DNA from 3 places in the Robertmurraya beringensis genome. Region 3 is predicted to be linked to each of the others. Evidence: riboswitches for the same ligand, from Rfam matches in the RefSeq annotation. Region 3 holds a riboswitch; each other region holds the start of a gene.
The links. Region 3 has a riboswitch for thiamine pyrophosphate ahead of ACFFHF_RS23530 (thiazole synthase). Riboswitches for the same ligand answer to the same signal wherever they lie in the genome.
Positions count from the first base shown of each region.

Region 1: another riboswitch for thiamine pyrophosphate. It lies ahead of ACFFHF_RS19005 (ABC transporter substrate-binding protein); the one in region 3 lies ahead of ACFFHF_RS23530 (thiazole synthase).
Region 2: another riboswitch for thiamine pyrophosphate. It lies ahead of thiT (energy-coupled thiamine transporter ThiT); the one in region 3 lies ahead of ACFFHF_RS23530 (thiazole synthase).

Region 1 is NZ_JBHLUU010000119.1:47,109-49,309, reverse strand. Features, by position in the region: gene ACFFHF_RS19005 (ABC transporter substrate-binding protein) at 1-828, opposite strand, end outside; TPP riboswitch at 931-1,041, opposite strand; gene ACFFHF_RS19000 (peptide chain release factor 3) at 1,232-2,201, shown strand, end outside.
Region 2 is NZ_JBHLUU010000122.1:8,370-10,570, reverse strand. Features, by position in the region: gene ACFFHF_RS19950 (divergent polysaccharide deacetylase family protein) at 1-173, opposite strand, end outside; gene thiT (energy-coupled thiamine transporter ThiT) at 270-863, opposite strand; TPP riboswitch at 926-1,024, opposite strand; gene ACFFHF_RS19940 (hypothetical protein) at 1,234-1,389, shown strand; gene ACFFHF_RS19935 (hypothetical protein) at 1,428-1,934, shown strand; gene ACFFHF_RS19930 (hypothetical protein) at 1,966-2,201, shown strand, end outside.
Region 3 is NZ_JBHLUU010000127.1:129,103-131,303, forward strand. Features, by position in the region: gene thiH (2-iminoacetate synthase ThiH) at 1-416, opposite strand, end outside; gene ACFFHF_RS23530 (thiazole synthase) at 426-1,196, opposite strand; TPP riboswitch at 1,298-1,394, opposite strand; gene thiD (bifunctional hydroxymethylpyrimidine kinase/phosphomethylpyrimidine kinase) at 1,400-2,201, opposite strand, start outside.

The sequences.
Region 1 (2,201 bases), on a different contig from region 3:
CTTTACAAGCTCTGCGTCAAGTTCTGGAGCAGCTTTGATTAAGACGTCAGCGGCATCGGAAGGATTGTCGATAGCAAATTCATAGCCTTTTGAAGCGGCATTAACAAAAGCTCTTACTGTTTCAGGATCGTTGTTAATCATGTTTTCGCTAGTGGTTAAAACAGGTGTATAGTAGTCTAACTTTTCGGAGTAATCGGTTAAGTAGACCATATTAATGTCTTCTCCTCGTAATTCCGCTTCTACGCCTGTCCAACCGTAGTATATCCAAGCAAAGTCAATATCACGTTTAACAGCGGTAAAGAAGTCCGCATCGCCTATGTTTACAATATTCACCTTTTCTACATCTGCTTGTTCTTGCTTCATAAGTGAGTCGATGACGGATTCTTCAACAGGTGAACCCCAACCACCGTATGTTTTTCCCTCAAAATCTTTAGGGGATTGAATATTTTTAGATGCCGGTGATGCGAAACCAGAAGTGTTGTGTTGAATAACCGCAGCTATAGAAACAAGCGGTACTCCTTGTACTCTTGCCTGTGTAATTCCTTCTTGATAACCTACACCAAAATCAGCTTTCTCAGAAGCAACAAGTTGGTCAGCACCAGCTTCTCCAGGCATCTGAATGGTCACATCAAGACCTTCCTCTTCAAAAAAGCCCTTTTCTTTTGCAACATATAGTCCTGTGTGATTCGTATTTGGAGTCCAATCAAGAACGACAGTCACTTTTTTTAAGTCAGCGCTTGACTCCTCTTGTTCTGTTTGCTGTTCATTTGTTTCTGAACAACCTGCGAGTAATACAGAAGCTGTTATTGCAGCTATCCATTTTTTCATTACTTTCTCCTCCAATGGTATAAGTAGGAACATGACCTGGCCCCATAGACGACAAAAAGCGCCGCAGTTTTTGAACCGGGCGCATATGTTTAAACAATATGATTGTCTAAAGAATATGTTCCCTACGCTGGTTTCATCCAGATCAGGTTCAAAGGGTCAGCATCAATGGGATGCACTCTCAACCGGTCTTCATCGGTTCCCCTACAATTCTTACCTATTTAGTTTCATTTCTATCTCATTATAGCAGAAATTATTTTCTTGAAAAGGAAGAACTTTCTTGGAAAATGAACATAATGATATGTTTGTTGTTGCTTTTGTAAAGAACACATTGCAAACTTTAAACAGTCACGATAAGATTGAAGTTATGGATGAATTTGTGTAAGGAAAGAAAGGAATTTCTATAATGGCAAAAAATTTTAAAGATGATGTACAATCGCGTCGCACATTTGCGATCATTTCCCACCCAGATGCTGGGAAAACGACATTAACTGAGAAGTTATTGTTATTTGGTGGAGCCATTCGTGATGCGGGAACAGTTAAAGGAAAGAAAACGGGTAAGTTTGCTACGAGCGATTGGATGGAAATTGAAAAACAACGTGGTATTTCCGTTACGTCGAGTGTGATGCAATTTGATTATAATGACTGTCGAGTAAATATTCTTGATACACCAGGTCACCAAGACTTCAGTGAAGATACGTATCGTACTCTTACAGCTGTTGATAGTGCGGTCATGATAATCGATTCAGCAAAAGGGATTGAGGAGCAGACCTTAAAGCTATTTAAAGTATGTCGAATGAGAGGCATTCCGATTTTCACCTTTATTAATAAGCTTGATCGTCAGGGGAAATCTCCATTAGAACTTTTAGCTGAACTAGAAGAGGTTATGGGAATAGAATCATATCCGATGAACTGGCCGATTGGAATGGGGAAAGAATTTCTCGGTATATATGACCGTTTTTACAAGCGAATTGAACAATTCCGAGTAGATGAGGAAGAACGTTTTGTTGGGTTAAATGAAGATGGAGAAATAGAAGGAGATCATAAATTAAAGCAATACTCCTTATATGACCAGACGTTGGAAGAAATCATGCTATTAAATGAAGCGGGGAATGAGTTTTCTCGTGAAAGAATAGCAAATGGGGAACTAACACCTGTATTCTTTGGTAGCGCCCTAGCGAACTTTGGTGTTCAAACTTTTCTAGAAACCTATCTTCAATTTGCACCTGCACCTCAAGCACGGGAATCTACAGAAGGAAAAATCGATCCATTATCAGAGGATTTCTCAGGCTTTATTTTTAAGATTCAAGCTAATATGAATCCTGCTCATAGGGATAGAATTGCCTTTTTACGTGTATGTTCAGGAAAATTCGAAA
Region 2 (2,201 bases), on a different contig from region 3:
GGCATAATAGCTGCCGTTATTTGTACGTCACCTTCTAAAAAATCCTTTACACCTCCTACACCACCTCCAAAATCATCAATGATAATAGCTGCCTTTTTCATTTCCTGGCCATACCCATGATGAGGAAACATTGTAAAAATGACTAGGATCATGATAAATGAAGTTTTTTTCATGAAAGCCTCCATTTGAATGTTAGTTATTTGGATAGTTTCTCACATATAGGAAAAACCATACAAAAAACTCGTCCAAAACATTGGACGAGAGTTAAATTACGATATTTTTTTTACGTTCTCTGAGGAAATCCTTTTGTGTAACAGGAATCTTGGAGAACTTGACACTAAAAGGAATAAAACAATGGAACAATAGATGGCGGCCCCAATCATGGTACCACCGTTCACACCTAGTGAAAATAAGAGTGGCGACATCCCATCCGGTGCATTTTCTCCCCAGAATAAAAATCCTGCGATAAAATGCCAAAAATAACGTGCAGCACTTCCGACGAATGTGGCAACTATGATCCATTGAAGGGCTTTCTTCTTATTTTCAGTTAGTGCAACCTGAATTTTTTTCATAAAGAAACCTGCAAATCCAATAAACGCAAAGGCAAGAAAATACTCAATGAAACCCTGTAACGGAGTTAAAATATAAGCATCACCCATAGCAATTTGTAACAGTCCCCATAAAAAGCCAGAAGCTGTTGCTGCAAGGAATCCCCATCTAAAAGCAATAATTAAAATTGGTAGCATCGCAAATGAAATAGAAATATTAGGCGATAGCTTGATCGATGGTAGAAGGTCAAGAATTAGTGCAAAAGCTGCAAAAAAAGAAGCTTCAATCATCATAATTAGTCGTTTGTTTCCCATAAAAAAATCTCCCCTTTTTCTGAAACCTCAAGGAGAGTGTAGAGAGACATGATTGCAAGAAAAATTCAGTCAGTCCACATCCCTGCGCTAGAATTATCTAACAGGTTCAAAGGGTCAGAACAAACGTTCACTCTCAGCATAACGCTCCCCTTGTGGTTTCTTCGTATGTAGTTTATTATTTCGTACTCATTATATCATATAAAATAAAATAGAAAAGCATCTAGTTGGAATTAAATATACTACAATATTAGTAGGCTAATAAGTCAGAATGTCATTTCATTCTGTTATTTTTGTACATAATAAATAGATAAACAATACTAGTTATTGATAGTTTAATATGTATAATTTATTAGAGGGATGTGGTGAGAAAATGAGGGTACAAGAGGTATTACTAGATAATAATAAAAAAAGATACATTCTTTTAGACGAGGAAGGATTGCCGGTAGTTGAGGCAGTTAGATATTTAAAATATTTGGATTCTATTGGTAGAAGCATTTTTTTAAAGTACAATACTATTAACCAATAATTCTCATTATTGTAAAAAACTATAGGAGTGTATTTTTTTTGAAAAAATATTTGTATTTCTTTCTATTTACGATTCTCTTATTCTCTTCATTTCCAAATCAATCCCAGGCAGCTTCGACAGAAGTAACATCCGTTGGTAATACTGCGACTACAGACTATGCTCCAATTAATAAAAAAACTGGTACTGGTGGAGGGGTTTCAACTTTCGGGTTAGACTTTGCTCGTGGTACAGTCTCTTGTTATTCTATTAGCAATAACGTATATTGCCCTTGGACAATTCAGGTTGGTGGTGATGTAATTTCTTATAGTAATGTAACTGTAGAAATTCAAAAAGACCATGGCTTCCTTAATGGAGGTTGGGAGCCCCATAAAACTTTACCTTTCAATTATCGAATTAATACACCAAGTTCTACTATTAGAAATGAAGGATCTACTACTCTCTCTGACGGTGCATATCGTGCCCGACTTGGAGGTACATTTACCACTGTTAAAAATGGTGTGTATGGAGCATGGGCAAACGGATGGTCATACTTCGAGGTTAAATAAATTTAAATTATAGGGACTGGAGTTGTTACCTTTGAAATGGTTAAGCGCCTTGGAAGAAAATGAAACAATACCGTCCAATATTTCGGAAGAAATTTCTGATTTTAAAATCAGGGCACTTGATAATGAAGAAACACTTGTCAAGGAATTTTCTATACTGACTCAGTTTTTTGTGTTATTAAGCGCCCAAGACGAAAACAGCATGACTTCATTGTCTCTACCTCATAGAAAAATCACAAAAAAAACATTAAGAGAAATTGTTGCACATTT
Region 3 (2,201 bases):
TAATCTACCGAGGAATGGAGGCGAGATTCTCCCGTTAGCAAGATAATATGTCGTAATCCCATTTTGACAAGTGCCTTTGATTCTTCTTCAATTTCAGCCAGGGTCAATTTTCTACGTGGAAAATCATTATCAATACTAAAGCTGCAGTACGTACATTTGTTCACACAATAATCGGTTAAATACAGTGGTGCGTATAATTGAATCGTACGGCCAAAATGCTGTACGGTACGTTGATGTGCCTTTTGTGCCATTTCTTCTAGACAATTTTCAGCAGCTGGAGATAAAAGAATCAAGAAATCTTCTGTATGAAGTCTCTCTTTTTGCAAAACCCTTCTTACGTCTTGAGTAGTGATGGTAGAAAAAAAGTCGTCAAATGGATAATATTTTACTTTTACATACTCATCATAAAATGACATTCCACTCACCTACCCTAAAAATCCTGTTAATGGAGATGACGCTTGTGCTGTCGTTGTTGTCTGTCCTACTCCACTCGAGTAAGCTTTCCTTCCAGCCTTGACTGCTAAGTCGAATGCAATGGCCATTTCAACGGGATCCTTAGCTGTAGCAATGGCTGTGTTTACCAGTACAGCGGCTGCTCCCATTTCCATCGCTTCCGCTGCTTCAGATGGCTTTCCGATTCCTGCATCAACAATGATTGGAAGCTCCATCTCTTCTATCAAAATTTGGATCAATTCCTTCGTGCGAATACCTCGATTTGAACCGATAGGAGAACCAAGTGGCATAATTGCTGCTGCTCCAGCATTTTGCATCGCTTTTGCTGCCATTAAGTCTGGGCTCATATAAGGTAGAACGATAAACCCTTCATTCGCTAAGATATCAGTTGCCTTAGCTGTTTCGTAATTGTCAGGAAGCAAGTACTTTTGGTCGGAAATGACCTCAATTTTAATCCAGTTCCCCATGCCGGCTGCTCTTGCAAGTCGGGCAATTCGAACCGCTTCGTCCGCCGTTCTTGCTCCCGACGTATTCGGAAGTAGAATCATGTCTTTAGGAATGTATTCTAAGATGTTTTCTTCTCCAGTAGCATTCAGGTCTACTCGTCTTAAAGCGACTGTGACGACTTGTGAACCGGATTGGGTTAGTGCTTCTTTCATTAGCTTGTGATTATAAAATTTTCCAGTTCCTGTTAGTAGTCGGTTATGTAGCTGCGTGTTCCCAATCGTTAATAAGTCGGTCATTGTGGTTCCTCCTATTGGTTCATTTTGGAAATATAAAAAAGACTTACCAATTTTGGCAAGCCTTCACATTCTTACATAAAGCTTTTCCTCATAATAGAGCTCATGTAAAATGATTGCTTCCCTACGTTGGTTCTAACCAAATCAGGTTCAAGGGTTGGAAAGATTCCTCTCAGCTTTTAGGCACCCCTAGCTAATTTTTTATTTTATTTGATTGCGATTTTAACTTTGTTTCGTTTGTATGCCCAATGATTGGTTGGGCCGTGGCCGGATCCGATGTGTAAATCTTCTTCGATGGCTGCCTGAATAAAGTCTTTTGCCACTTTCACCGCTTGAACAACGGAGCTCCCTTTTGCGAGTTGTGCGGTTATGGCAGCGGAAAAGGTACAGCCTGTGCCATGAGTATTTTTTGTGGGAATCCGATTCGAACTAAAGGTGTGAAATTGTTGACCGTCATATAAAAGATCAATCATTTCTTCCCTACCCTGATCATGTCCGCCTTTGATCATGACAGTTTTTGCACCCATGATATGGAGCAATTTAGCAACTTGTTTTCGGTCATCCATTGTCACAATTTTTATTCCTGTAAGCACCTCTGCTTCTGGAATATTTGGTGTCACGATGGTCGCAAGTGGAAGTAATTTTTCTTTTAAAGCTTTAACCGCTTCGTTTTGTAAAAGTGATGCTCCCCCTTTTGCAATCATTACGGGATCTACGACGACATGTTTCATTTCATAAAATTCTATAAATCTCGAAACCGCATCAATGGTATCACTGTTAAATAACATTCCGGTTTTGATCGCATCTGGACGCAAATCTTCAGCAATCGATTGAAGTTGTTCTTGAATCCCTTCCAAAGGAACCTTATAGACACCTTGTACGCCTGTTGTGTTTTGTGCAGTTACGGCTGTTATCACAGACATTCCGTATACATCAAGTTCTTGAAATGTCTTCAAATCAGCCTGTATACCAGCCCCTCCACCACTATCTGACCCTGCGATGGTTAAT